DNA from 4 places in the Paenibacillus sp. FSL K6-4396 genome. Region 4 is predicted to be linked to each of the others. Evidence: riboswitches for the same ligand, from Rfam matches in the RefSeq annotation. Region 4 holds a riboswitch; each other region holds the start of a gene.

Region 1 (3,636 bases), 3.2 Mb from region 4:
GCACGTGTTATTCATACTCACCAAGGCATTGACTAGATTGTACAGAACCCCAGCAGATGCATATCGCACTGAACCGATATCTTCACCAAGCATCGTATTGCTGTATGCTTGCTTAGCCAGATCGATCCATTTATTTGCCCGATTAAGACACGCTTCTCCTATCGGATTCGCAAGTGCATCAAGAGCTTTTTGCCGGAAGTCGTTCAATTTTTCCAAATCCTCAGGCGTTGCATAGTAGAGTATTTTTAGGTCGGTTAGGCTGGATACGTTGGAACTCTCCAAGGTGGATTGCTCTTGTATTCTTGAATCCCATGGCGTGCAATAGATATCATATCCAACGTCATCCAAGATGAAGCAATCGGATATTTCCCATCCCTTTTCTGTATTATTTATGATAACTAAATCAAGATCGCTCTTCTCGTGAAAGTCACCGGTGCTAAATGAACCAGTAAGCCCAATAATGGCGATATCCTCTAGAAAATCTCTTTTTACGCGTTCAATCACCATGTTAATGAGCAGTTCATTTTTGTCCAGCAGCTTCTTCTTTATGATTTCGTTCATTCGTTACACCTCTTTGTATGATCCGGCCGTCCTTCATCACAACAACCTTAACTTGAGTCTATCGATTTAGAGGTGCGGTTACTATGTATAAGTTGATTTAAGTCATCTTTGCACAAAATCCGCTAAACCGTCGAAATGACGAGTTAGCGGATTTCATTAGTTCTTTGTATAGACTATTTTCTTTATGCTTTCGCAGGACAAGAAATACCGACCCGCCAACTCCTCTATCCTGACTCCATTGCAGAATAAGGATTTAATCTCAGCGTTTCGAGCAGAGACCCTACTCTTGCTCTCTGTTTTCTCGCCCCATTTTAGGTGCGCCTCTTTGGGTTTTGGGATATAAACCAATTCCCCTTGAACGTATTCTTGAATGATCCGTAACAATTCTTCCGGAAAAATAGACTCGGCTTTTGAATATTTCATGGGCCTCACTCCTTATTTAATAGATCAATAAGGTGCAAAGCCAGTTAGTAGAATATTACGATTCGTCGTTGGCAATGTGATTATTCCCGGGCTCTATGCAAAGCATTGCCATATCCTTCACTGGCTTTGCATAGAGCCGTGCATGTAAGAACCCTACCCCGATTGTTTTCAATAGCCTCACCTCCATAGAAAATAGATAGTTGCTATTTGCTTATTATATCAGGGCTTGTTGTTGAAATGTTTAATCATCTCTTTTTGGGCTGACACGTTCTGATTATTCGCTGTACTCATCTTGATTAGCTGCTCTCTAATTGAATTAACTAACATTGAACTCAAGGCTCCAGCCCCCATGACATCTCCCAAAAATCAAGCTCAAAACGACTGCACATCACGAAAATATCCTCCATCCGTTGGTACGTTCCCTCGCTACAGCCTTCTAATAGTTTATCCGTTAACGTCACAAGGGATTGATTGCTGTTGTTGTATTCAGAGGAAGCATATCCTGTGATCCACTCTCCGTAAAAAGGATGCTCAGCTGCACCTGGTTTTTGAGCAAGGACTTGACCAATCTCTGCATAACTCCATGAGCAGGCCAGAATGGATACAAGTACTTCTGCTATGCCACCCGCATGGGAAACAGAGAGCATATAGTTAGTGTAAGCTGCATTTTTCAGTGCAGGTTTTACCTGAAAAACATGATCCTCTGTAATTCCTAATCGCTCCATATAAGAACGATGAATTTTCATTTCGCCATTCAAGATGTTATCTACGTTTTTACTAAAAAACTGCATCAATTTGGGATCGTGCGACTTGACGATACCTAGTGCAAATACACGGGCATAATCATACAGGTACAAGTAGTCTTGCAGCAAATAATAACGAAATTGTTCGACCGGTAAGGAACCATCTCCGATTCCTTTAACAAAGGGATGCTCGAGACATTCCTTCCACACGGGCTGTGCTGCCTGATACAGTCTCTCTGAAATAGTCAACATATGTTCCTCCAATTCATAATGTACGTATTTAAAAACAAAAAAACGAAACATCCTATGGATGTTTCGCAGACAAATACACTAAAACAAGGGGGTTCGCATGAGCTACCCAAGTCAGCGTTTCATCGTTGCATCCCTACGTTGGCATTATCCAAATCAGGTAAGGTCGGTTTAACACCCTCTCAGCCGGTTAAGGCTCCCTCGCAAACGGTTGTATGTAGTTGATAACTTTCTTATCCCCATAAAAGAGAAAATAACATCCATTTAGTATATCAAGGGCTGTTAAATATAGTCAAGGCAGATTGTATCGCCCCTTATCACCCTTCGGTGACTTATGTAAACGATGAAAACCATCACAACAATGGTTGAGTTTTAGCCACTGTTATGATGGTTTCTATTCTTGCGATTACTGCCGATGGTTTAATGCCCGAGTTTGTTCTTTCCAACAAAAGTGATTATTCCGTACTGGGAAGTGTTTCTCCAGCTCTCATTGGTCATATCATTCCACTTGGCTACGTTCTGCTTACCTCCGCCCTGGTTGTCATTAATTTGAAGCTCGAAACCGAGAACATTTCCTGCTTTGGGTGTCAGTGAATGTAATTGGATTCTGGCTTCTACGAGATATCCTTGATTTGTTTTCTTCACAGCACTTACAAGGCGTCCGGGTGAGGCCCCCCCTGCAAAGGTTCCCACATTGTCTGCACTGATTCTGAACTGGGCATCATCATATTGAAAATACGGTGTGCGCTGGTGATTCTCGTCCAGGAAAATCTCAACCGAATCCTGATCCCATGGGTTAATGCTGTCTGTAATGATGTTTGGATCAGTGACGTCGATCAGCAGGTATAGATACTCACCTGACCACATTGCGCGAGCCACTGCCTCTGCACCTTCGCTCTGGTTCAACCGTTTTACTTCAAATGGTACAGCCTTATTCCATAGGGCGTCTTTCTTCCCATCAATCTGAACAATCCCTTGCACAGCTTGTGCTGATTTGGGCATAGGAGCAAGTTGAATCACGCCGTATTTGCTTGTATCTTGCTCCTGTGATTGTGTTCGATCATTCCAGTACAGTGGATTATAAGGTTGTGTCCCACTTGCACCGCCATCAGTCACACGGATATCCAAGCCGGCTTCATATTCTGATCCGACTTGGATACCACCCCATGGAATGGACAATTCAACCTGATATCCGGCTTTTGTCTCACGTACACGATATGAACGTTGCTCCGTGCCCTCAGCTTTACCCGACCGCTTAATGATTACGTGTCGGTCATCTGCTTCATATGAGGTGGTCTTGCCATTATTGAGATCAACAAAGAGTTCTACTCTGTCATTCACGTCTGCCTTCGCATCCTGAACATCCACAAGGATATATAGGTTACTTTGATCCCATAAGGTGCGGAAACTAGCTGATACTGAAGAATCACCCTTCAGTGGAGTAGACACCGCTTTGTTCCAGAGCGGATCTTGTGACTGTTTTTTGATATCCGGTTTACCCGAAAGAGAGACGGCTCTCTGTGTCAACACAGGCAAGCTGGATTCATCCACGAGTCCCCAGTATGCTTTTTTGGCCTTCAGGGCTGAATCAAACAGCATAGCCTGGTTGTTGTAAGATTTCTCATCTTGGAGTCCCCATAAGGTAACTGAAGAAATGTGA
Region 2 (3,636 bases), 3.6 Mb from region 4:
TCTGGATGTAGAACACATTGAATGGTTGTCACGTTACCTGAAGGACTACCCGCACGCGTTCCTCTTAATCTCCCATGACACGGAATTCATGAATGAAGTCGTAAATGTCATTTATCATTTGGAATTTGCCAAATTAACGAGATATGCAGCGAACTATAACAAGTTCCTCGAGATGGCTGATATGAATAAAGCCCAGCATATTGATGCATACGAGAAGCAGCAAGAGTACATCAAGAAACAGGAAGATTTCATTCAGCGGAACAAGGCACGTGCTTCAACTTCAGGTCGAGCGAAGAGCCGGGAGAAACAGCTGGACAGAATTGAACGTATTGATCGTCCGGATGAAGCAGCTAAACCAACGTTCAAATTCAAGGATGCCCGCGCGAGCAGCAAAACGGTCTTTGAGGGCATTGATTTTGAAATTGGATATACGTATCCTTTGCTGCCCAAAATGACGATGACAATTGAACGTGGTGAGAAAATTGCCATCGTAGGTTGTAATGGTGTGGGTAAATCGACACTGCTGAAAACAATTCTGGGTAAAATATCTCCACTCAGTGGAAAGACCTTTTTGGGAGATTATCTCGAAACGGCCTATTTTGAGCAGGAAGTTCGTGCTGGAAATATCACGCCTATCGAGGACGTCTGGAATGAGTTTTCACATTTGACCCAGAATGAGGTCCGGGGTCATCTCGCTCGCTGTGGGTTGAAAAATGAGCACATTACCCGTCCGCTTAACATGCTGAGTGGTGGAGAACAAGCCAAGGTTCGTTTATGCAAACTTTTGATGCGTGAAAGCAACTGGATTTTATTCGATGAGCCGACAAACCATCTCGATGTCACAGCCAAAGCGGAGTTGCAGCGTGCTTTGCAAGAATTCAAGGGAACGGTGTTACTTGTATCTCATGAACCTGATTTCTACGAGGGTTGGGTTACCAAAACATGGAATGTCGAAGAATGGTCTGAGAAAAACTAGAAGATTCAAGACCATGTTTAACAGAAATGACGGTGACAAAAAAATCCGTCTATGGTAACATAGGCTACAACTTCATATGAACACTAGGGGGGCCGCACGATGCGGCTGAGATGGAAGAATGCGATTCCGGACCCTTTGCACCTGATCTGGATCATACCAGCGTAGGGAAGTGGCGAGCGCGTTTCAGTGAATGACGTGAGCAACGGCAATTCGAAAGGATTTCAACCGTCTGCTTAACGAATTGAAACATGCAGTTGCGTGTATAACGTTAAGGCTATAAGGTCTATAGCTTTATTACACGAAATGAACTGTATGCTTCAGTCAGTCATCTGGTCCTATAATTAACACGCAGCCACTCCCCTACGGGAGTGGCTTTTTTGTGTTTTCATAGCATTCACGCCTGGAAGGAGATGAACAGTACGGTAATTTCTCATGAACGTGTACACGGATCATTTGAACTGCATGTTGTATCTACGGGTGTAGGGAATCAAGCATCTTTTGTAAAAGCTGCAAAGGACGTTTGGCCATGGGTGGACTACATCCATATACGAGAGAAACAACTCTCATGGCAACAAAAGATCGGTTGGGCTGAAAGTCTGCGTGGTGTTGGCGTTCCATCTTGTCGCATCGTTATCAATGGTTCAGAACTGCCACCACAGAATGACATCTATGGCGGTGTACATTGGGGGCAAGAGGCTATACGTAACTACAACCCTGCTGTTATAAGCAATGTCCAGCGAATTCGTCTGGGTGTATCTGTTCATTCAATCGATGAGGCAAAAATCGCTGAAGAACGGGGAGCCGATTACCTTTTCTTCGGGCATGTCTACTCAACCAACAGTAAGCCTGATCTTGAACCAAGAGGATTATATGCTCTGGCTGAAGTGTGCTCTGGTGTCTCCATTCCTGTCATGGGGATTGGGGGCATCAAACCGGGAAACATTCACGCTATTCGCTCTGCAGGCGCACAGGGAGTTGCTGTGATCTCGAATGTATGGGCGAGCGTTTCCCCGGATCGGGCGGCTGCATTATTAAGGCAGGGTATCGTTGCTACAGAAGGTCTGAGCCGCTGAATCAAGGAGATGAGAGGATGAAAAAGATCATTACTGATAGACCGGATAAGATTCATGCAGAAACGATTATTGTAGGCGGAGGCGTTGTTGGATGTGCCATCGCATATGAGCTTGCTTCCCGTGGACAGGATGTGCTGTTGCTGGAGCGTTCGGCGATTGCAGGAGGCACTTCTTGCGCGGCGGCTGGAATGCTGGCGGCAGATAGTGAGGATTTTGCTCATCCTTTGATGGCTAAGCTCGCCAGGCAGAGTAGACAGTTACTTATCGAACAACAGGTGCTAATGGCTACACTCAGTGAGGTAGAGACTGGCCTGCAACGCCAGGGATTCCTAACTCCTTTTCGTTCATACAGTGAATTAAGTAGGTATAAGGACAATCGGAAGTCTGCGTTGTCTGCTTCTACTGATGAGGTATGGTGGGATCGTTCCGTTGTGCAACAGGAGGCATCATGGCTCAACAGAGATACGTATGGAGCCTATTACAGACCTTACGAGAGTGAAATTCTCCCAATCCATCTAACGAAGGCATACGCCGAATCCGCTCAAGCATTGGGAGCACGGGTTATGGAGGACATACAGGATATACGTGTGCAAGCAAACGAACACGGCGTGCAGGGGATCACCACATCGATCGGTGAGATGAAATGCAAACATGTCATTATAGCGGCTGGATTACAGAGTGAAGAGTTGATGAGACATGTAAATCTGAGCTTGCCTGTGTGGTCGGTGAAAGGTGAAATAGCCGCCGTTCAGTTCTCAGATGAACATGCAGGGTACAGACCTGACAGAACGGTGTATGCAGAGGATATCTATATTGTTCCCAAAGCCAATGGCGAAGTTTGGCTTGGGGCAACCAGTCTGCCAGGCAGAACGGATTTGAACGTTTCTGTACAGGGTGTTCAAAAGCTGCTAACAGCGGCTACCCACTGGGTGCCTGGGATGAAGGAAGCACAATTTATACGAGCGTGGGCAGGCGTAAGACCGGCAACTCCAGATGGATTGCCTTATATAGGTTCTTGCAAGAGTATACCCGGGCTGTTCGCCGCCTTTGGGCATTACCGCAACGGTATCTTGCTTAGTGCGATAACAGGCAGGCTTATCGCTGAGTTGCTCGCTGGCAAAAGCTCAGAAGAACTCGGAATTGAGGCGCTGAGTCCGGAGCGTTTGAACAGAAAGGGAGTGGTGCAGTGAATATCATCGTTAATGGTCAACGGATGGAGATTGAAGACAGATTGAATCGTGTGGATAAACTGCTTAAATCTTTTGATCTGCAAGTCAAGACTGTAGTTGTAGAGCTGAACAAGCATATTTTAACCCGTGAGTATCATGAAACGACGGCATTAAGAGAAGGCGATCGAATTGAGATTGTACATTTTGTAGGAGGCGGTTGATGATGTTGAACATTGGTAAATATACGTTTGAGTCCAGATTGTTGCTCGGAACAGGCAAGTTTTCGGATCTGGAAGTGCAAAGTCAGGCTGTGGAAGCATCTGAAACGGAAGTTTTGACTTTTGCTGTTCGTCGTCTGAATTTGGAGGAACGTAATCAGAAGCATTTCCTGGATACGTTGGATCTGGACAAATACACA
Region 3 (3,636 bases), 240 kb from region 4:
GGCAAAGGCACGAATGTCCTGCGTAATGCGCATGCTACAGAACTTCGGTCCGCACATGGAGCAGAAATGAGCTTCTTTGGCCCCTTCTGCTGGCAGCGTCTCATCATGGTAGGACAGCGCACGTTCAGGGTCCAGTGACAGGTTGAACTGGTCACGCCAACGGAACTCGAACCGCGCTTTGGACAATGCGTCATCGCGGCGTTGAGCACGTGGATGGCCTTTCGCCAGATCGGCGGCATGAGCTGCGATCTTGTAGGCAATAACCCCTTCGCGCACATCATCCTTGTTGGGCAGGCCCAAATGTTCTTTTGGCGTAACATAACAGAGCATCGACGTGCCAAACCAGCCAATCATGGCTGCCCCAATGGCAGACGTGATGTGATCATATCCTGGCGCAATGTCAGTTGTTAGCGGCCCAAGTGTGTAGAACGGTGCTTCTTTACATATCTCCATCTGCAAGTCCACATTCTCTTTGATCTTGTGCATCGGCACATGACCCGGGCCTTCGATCATCACCTGCACATCATGCTTCCATGCGATCTGCGTCAGTTCCCCGAGCGTAGCCAGTTCTGCCATCTGAGCTTCGTCATTGGCATCGTAGATACTGCCTGGACGAAGTCCATCTCCCAGCGAAAACGCCACATCATACCTTTTCATAATCTCGCAGATTTCTTCAAAATGAGTGTACAAAAAATTCTCCTGATGATGCGCCAGACACCATGCTGCCATAATGGACCCGCCCCGGGACACAATGCCTGTCATCCGTTTGGCCGTCATCGGGATATAACGCAGCAGTACACCTGCATGAATCGTAAAGTAGTCCACGCCTTGCTCTGCCTGCTCTATGAGTGTGTCACGGTACAACTCCCAGGTCAGCGCCTCCGCTTCGCCATTCACCTTCTCCAGCGCTTGATACAGCGGTACCGTACCAATCGGCACAGGAGAATTACGAATGATCCATTCCCGGGTCGTATGAATGTTTTTGCCTGTGGACAGATCCATCACGGTATCCGATCCCCAGCGTACTGCCCAAGTCATCTTCTCCACCTCTTCCTCGATGGAAGAGGATACGGCAGAGTTCCCTATGTTGGCATTGATCTTCACGTGAAAATGACGACCGATCAACATCGGCTCACTCTCCGGGTGATTGATGTTGGATGGCAGAATGGCCCGTCCACTCGCCAGCTCCTGACGTACAAATTCCGGTTCCACGCCCTCACGAATGGCGGCGAATTCCATCTCTGCCGTAATGACTCCCTGTCTCGCGTAGTGCATCTGGGTCACACAGCGTCCTGGCTGTGCCCGCAGCGGTTTGCCACGTAATCCGGGGTACTCTTCGGCGCCGGCTCTCTTCCCTCCGGGCTTCAGTCCGTTATCCTCCGGTTTAACCGTACGGCCCCGATAAGCTTCAACATCGCCGCGCTCTGTGATCCAACGGGTGCGCAGGGCTGGCAGACCTGCACGGATATCCGCATGAAATGCGGGATCGGTCATGGGGCCGCTCGTATCGTAGACACGCAGCGGTTCGTTATGCTCCACCCCTTGGGGAGTATTCGTGTCATGAAGGGCTATCTCACGCTCCGGTACAGCAATGTCCGACCGTGAGCCCTGAATGTAGACTTTGCGGCTGCCCGGAAAGGGCTGAACCCGTCCGGCCGCTCCTGTTTCTTTTTCCACCTGCTGACCGTTATGTTCCTGTTCCATCGCTTGTTGTCCCGTTTGATTTCCTGTACTCATGTTCGATTGTCTCCTCCTCAGTGTTCATCGCTTGTTTGGTTGGTATCGTCATTAGCTCGCTTACGTACCTGTCCCAAATCATACAGAGCGCAGAGAAGAAAGAGCGATCATACACCAGACCAGAGGGAGACATTATTCATGTACAGTTAACAACAGAACGGAGGTTACCACAGATCATGGATCTATGGTGACTTCTCTCTCATCATCCAAGCCCACTTTCGCAGGTTATTGAAAAAGAAGTCGATGGAGTACGTGCTATATCGCCCGTTCACTGTATATAAAAAAGCCGGTCCCCGAAGGAACCGACTTTTATGTCCATCACCAATAATGCACCTTCATGCGGCTCCTAAACGGAGCCCTACAAGGGTCACATCATGTGGTGGTTGTGGTCATATCGCCGATTACTTCCCTACGCTGGTATGATCCAGATCAGGTGCAAAGGGTCCGGAATCTCATGCGATTCCGTCTCAGTCCGGACAGTTCGGACTCCCCCAGTAACGTTAACAAGTTGCGGCACACACATGCCGCCGTTCATATTCAATGAAGCTGACCCCGATGGGCCGTCCATTACAGAGTAGCGCAACCGGAACACAAAAACAACCTTTATATTCCAGAACACCAACTCAATTTGGAAAAAAACTTACATCAGCATCAGGATAACATGAGCCCCATCTGCGTAGCAGCATCCTTCAACACAGGTGCGTATTCATGCAATGTCTCCTGCGAAAGTCGGCTGACAGGCCCTGAGACCGAGAGAGCAGCTGCAATATTGCCTCGGCGATCCATAATCGGTACAGATACCGCGGCAGCTCCCGGCTCACGCTCCTCATAACTCGTCGCATATCCGTTATCCCGGATATCTCCCATTTGCGCCAAATACACCGCGGGATCAATAAACACCGGCCATTCCGGCCCGTTCATCAGTTCTTCACGATCCTCGTCCGTGGCAAACGCCATCAAAACTTTGCTGGAAGCGCCCACAGACAGCGGGAGTCTAACACCCACTGGAGCGACTCGGCGGATCGCCTGATCACTTTGCACAGCTTGAATCCGTATCCTTTCACTCCCATCACGCAAGTACAGACTTACCGTCTCCCCCAATCGATCTCTCAGTCGCTCCATCGCAGGCAGCAGCAGAATAGCGGGATCATCACTGCGGGACATATGAGCTGACAGCTCCCAGATTCGGATGCCAAGTCGGTACTTCTCTGTTGCTGCATCGCGGATCACGAACCCTCGATCCTCCAGCGTAGCCATCAAACGGTGCACTGTACTTTTGTGCAGGCCAATCTGGCTGGCAATTTCGGTGAGTCCCAGATCACTGCGTGTGGTAAAACATAATAATATATCCAGCGCCCGTTCCACAGCCCGGACGGTTAACTTGCGATCTTCCATGGCATAATGCCCTCCTCATGTTTCATCACATGAAACTTGGTTACATAAATTATATGAGAAACGGTCTCATCTGTAAACCAAAAAGAGCCAAAATTAAAATAGGCCAACGTGTAAATTTTTCCTTTTTATAAGACTTAATCCCCTGTAATTTACACACTAAGGTAATGTTACCCATATATCTTAAGAACTATATAACAATTGCGTAACAAATGCCCTCAATCAATTGACTTTGACTATATTGGAACATACGATAAAGATATATTACATTAAGATATCGCTCTGAAGCAGGCTCTGAAATCGACGCAATTCTCTTTTCATGTCGTTGTTATCTTCAACTGAACTTCAAAGGAGGGGCATTCATGTATCCAACATCCCAGAGCGAAGCCCCGCTGCAAACAAAAGTGTCCGATCTGCCCTCTTCCTTATCACCGAGGCTGATTCGGTTCAAACATATTATCGTAGCGCTGCTGCTCTCCGTTGTATTTTTTCTACTGTTTTGTTTTA
Region 4 (3,636 bases):
AGTGTACTATGTGCACGTTTGATATCCATAGCCTCTGTTAGTTGGTTGGCGAATGCAGAACTGGAAATGACCACAGCGGATTCGGTATTGAGGAAGGCAGATCTGGGATCAAGATTATACGAACCAACCATGCTGAGGTAATCATCCATGACAAATGATTTGCCGTGTATGGAATAAGGGCCTTCGTATTCATATATGGCCAGACTGGTATCAAGCAACCGTTTTTTAGAGCTTAAGTATCCCGCGAAAGCCAAAGGGTTAGGGGTCTGTTGGATTGAATTCGTCAGCATGACCCATTCTGTTTCTGGATTCATCGACAGATGTACGGCTTTCTCCATTTTCTTGGTAGGAATGGCATATGGCGTCTGAAGGTACACTTTCGACTTTGCTTGATTGGCGAAATGAACAAATGTTCTCCACATGATCGGGTCTTTATACAGCCTTTTAATTGGATTGTGAATGAAAGCAACGTGGTCGGAATGAAGCGCTCCTCGAACCCATTCCTTTGGCAACACTTTAACAAAAGGATCGTTCTGAGCCTGAGCTTTTTGATATAACTCAGCTAGTTGAGAAAGCTCTTTTAGCCCCTTTGCATGATGCTGACGTTTTGCATGTTTTTCTGGTTTGGTGAATGGATGGTTCCATAACTGATCTATATATTGTTTCATTTCAACAACCGTGCTGTTCGTATTATCGTTTGTATTGTAAACAAGGACATCCCGATCGAATACATAGTCTTTTGGGGGTTGCGATGCCATGTATTTATCACCAATATTTTGGCCGCCAATAATGCCATATGTGTTGTCGACAAGAAGGATCTTGTCATGCATACGGTTATGCCATGTCCATGGCATAAATAGGTGGAGTGGTTCATAATATCTTAATTCCACATTGGGGTGAGCTGCAATGGCATCTGGAATATTACGCAACTCTCCGCGCATGCTGTGAAAAATCCCGTCTAAAATGATTCGAACATGAACACCCCGATCAGCTGCATCGAATAACGCAGCAAAAAAGAGTTGAGATGTTTTTCCTTTTTGGATGGAGTAATACGCCAGGTCGATGCTTGTTTTCGCCTCTCGAATGGTCTGGATTCTCACCTGACCCGATTGAAAGCCGTCCTCCAGGAGCATTACGCGATCTGTTGTACTTCCTTCTGTTAACGTTTTTTGCATATCCGTATTTTCAATAGTCGATGGAGACGGAACCAAAAATAAAAGGTAAGCCGTGAAAAAAACGTAGACACTATAGGACAAAATAATTGCGATTATGGTTTTAAGGATCATTCAGTACTCCCCCACTTGTATGTAAAAGTATTTATTTGTATAGCAGTACTATCTCCTTTTGTATCTAAATTATGTTGTTTAAATGAATCAAGCTGCTCCGCTCAAGGCCAAACGCTCAAAAGCTGATCACTGAAATAGGGAAAGCAACCCTTATGCGACGAGATATCAAACATCGGATTTGATCTAAGTATTTGTTGGAAGCCCTCCAGATCTTCAGCACTTAGGCTATGACCCACTATCCGGTGCTTTTACACTCAGCCAGATTTCCTTATATGATTCGCAACGATAATTATTGAAAATAACACATCTAAACAGGCTGATATACATCTGTATAACGGCCTGTTTGATAAGTTCATATCTGTCCCCATCCAGTTCCTGACTGGACACGTTCCACCCGCTGGCCTATAATTACACCTAGTAATGCCCGTAACTTCATAGTTTCCCAGGGGAGTCGGAATTGGCCGGCTGAGAGTGTATCCCACCAAGATACTAACCCTTAGACCTGATCTGGATCATGCCAGCGTAGGAATCGGAGTATATCGAAATGGCACAGCCCTCTGGCTGAACGCCACCTCTCTAACGCCTGCACGCGTCCCGGATCACGGGACGCTTTTTTTGTTTTATTTATCGAAACAAAAATAAGTCATCCAGATCCAACTGGTATAAATCTGTCGATTTATGCAAGATGATTGGATATGAAGCCAAGGAGTACCCCGTGCCAATCGGCCGGACATACCGAAGGAGAGAATCACAGATGAAATGGCGTAAAACAATGGGACTGTTGCTCTTATGTGTACTACTGGTGACTGTGGCCGCATGTGGCGGTAAAGAAGCTGCCCCGGCAGAACAGAACGGCAACACGAATACGGAGAGCAGCAACGAAGGTGACAACGCAGCCCTCAAGGATATTAAAGTCGTACTCGACTGGACACCAAATACGAATCATACCGGCTTATATGCAGCTGTAGATCAAGGTTTTTATAAGGCCGAAGGCTTGAATGTGGAGATTGTCCAGCCAGGTGCCGGCGGCGCAGATACGATGGTTGCCTCGAATGAAGTGCCTTTTGGCGTAAGTTATCAGGAAAGTGTAACTCAAGCCCGTACACAAGGTGTTCCACTCGTCTCCATCGCAGCAGTTATTCAGCATAATACATCCGGGTTCGCTGCTCCGGCGGATCGGAATATCAAGTCACCGAAAGATTTTGAAGGGAAAACCTATGGCGGTTGGGGTTCGCCTGTGGAAGAAGCCGTGATGCAATCCATTATGGAAGGCGACGGAGCCGATGTATCGAAAGTGAAAAACATTAATATGGGTGATGCCGACTTTTTCACCGCAGTAAAACGGGACATTGATTTTGCATGGATTTTCTACGCCTGGACGGGTATTGAAGCCGAACTGCGCGGGGAACCCATCGACATGTTGTATGTGAAGGATTATTCAGATGCATTGGATTACTACACGCCTGTCCTCGTAACAAACGAGCAGACGATTCAGAACGACCCTGAGTTGGTGAAAGCATTCCTGAAAGCCACTTCAGAAGGATATCAATACGCAATTGATCATCCCGAAGACGCAGCGAATATTCTGATCAAGGCCGTCCCGGATCTGGATAAGGACTTGGTACTTGCAAGCCAGAAATGGCTTAGTCCAAAGTACACGGATGACGCCCCGCGCTGGGGAGAACAGAAACAGGAAGTGTGGCAGAACTACACCGACTGGATGTTTAGCAAAAAACTGCTGGATGAACAGGTCGACGTGAGCAAAGCATATACGAACGCGTTTTTACCCCAATAAAATATCTCATATAAAACGAACTTAATATTTACACGAGGACGGAGAGGACAGAAATAACGTGAAAAAGCGAAGCGGTCGCCTTTATCACCGGATTTTCCCTTTAGAGAAAGGGAATCAAAAAAATCTGGGGATAACAGCGATTGGAAGGTTATTCTGTCATCGAAGTGGCAAGTGTAACCGTCATTAGTTCATTTTATATATCACGAAAGGAGCCGTGATCTCTCATGGCAAGCACATTACTGAGCATTCAGGTTATCCCAAAAACGCCAAATGGCGAGAACTCTTATCCTTATGTAGATCGCGCCATTGAAGTTATTCAGCAATCTGGCCTGAAATATCAGGTGAACCCGCTCGACACCACGATGGAGGGGGAACTGGAGGAACTGCTGGAGATTGTCCGCAAAATGCACGAAGTACTCGTCGAGGCTGGCAGCCCAAGCATCATCTCCCAGATCAAAATCGCCCATAGCCCTACTGGCTTCAGCATGGATACCCTGACGGAGAAGTACCGCTAATGAATGCCTATTTCAAAAGTGTATGGCCGCCCTTCGTGGC

The links. Region 4 has a riboswitch for thiamine pyrophosphate ahead of MHB85_RS02300 (ABC transporter substrate-binding protein). Riboswitches for the same ligand answer to the same signal wherever they lie in the genome.
Region 1: linked by a shared signal. The riboswitch ahead of tenA (thiaminase II) and the one ahead of MHB85_RS02300 (ABC transporter substrate-binding protein) in region 4 are both predicted to bind thiamine pyrophosphate.
Region 2: linked by a shared signal. The riboswitch ahead of MHB85_RS17660 (thiamine phosphate synthase) and the one ahead of MHB85_RS02300 (ABC transporter substrate-binding protein) in region 4 are both predicted to bind thiamine pyrophosphate.
Region 3: linked by a shared signal. The riboswitch ahead of thiC (phosphomethylpyrimidine synthase ThiC) and the one ahead of MHB85_RS02300 (ABC transporter substrate-binding protein) in region 4 are both predicted to bind thiamine pyrophosphate.

The regions. Positions count from the first base shown of each region.
Region 1 is NZ_JBBOCR010000001.1:3,691,858-3,695,493, reverse strand. It holds gene MHB85_RS15980 (nucleotidyltransferase domain-containing protein) at 1-561, opposite strand, end outside; gene MHB85_RS15975 (CD3324 family protein) at 718-984, opposite strand; gene tenA (thiaminase II) at 1,317-1,979, opposite strand; TPP riboswitch at 2,092-2,189, opposite strand; gene MHB85_RS15965 (endo-1,4-beta-xylanase) at 2,397-3,636, opposite strand, start outside.
Region 2 is NZ_JBBOCR010000001.1:4,083,342-4,086,977, reverse strand. It holds gene MHB85_RS17665 (ABC-F family ATP-binding cassette domain-containing protein) at 1-976, shown strand, start outside; TPP riboswitch at 1,052-1,161, shown strand; gene MHB85_RS17660 (thiamine phosphate synthase) at 1,354-2,049, shown strand; gene thiO (glycine oxidase ThiO) at 2,067-3,239, shown strand; gene thiS (sulfur carrier protein ThiS) at 3,236-3,439, shown strand; gene MHB85_RS17645 (thiazole synthase) at 3,442-3,636, shown strand, end outside.
Region 3 is NZ_JBBOCR010000001.1:713,247-716,882, reverse strand. It holds gene thiC (phosphomethylpyrimidine synthase ThiC) at 1-1,704, opposite strand, end outside; TPP riboswitch at 2,127-2,240, opposite strand; gene MHB85_RS03355 (IclR family transcriptional regulator) at 2,389-3,132, opposite strand; gene MHB85_RS03350 (alpha/beta hydrolase) at 3,492-3,636, shown strand, end outside.
Region 4 is NZ_JBBOCR010000001.1:477,060-480,695, reverse strand. It holds gene MHB85_RS02305 (phospholipase D-like domain-containing protein) at 1-1,175, opposite strand, end outside; TPP riboswitch at 1,721-1,833, shown strand; gene MHB85_RS02300 (ABC transporter substrate-binding protein) at 2,041-3,081, shown strand; gene MHB85_RS02295 (MTH1187 family thiamine-binding protein) at 3,306-3,596, shown strand; gene MHB85_RS02290 (ABC transporter permease) at 3,596-3,636, shown strand, end outside.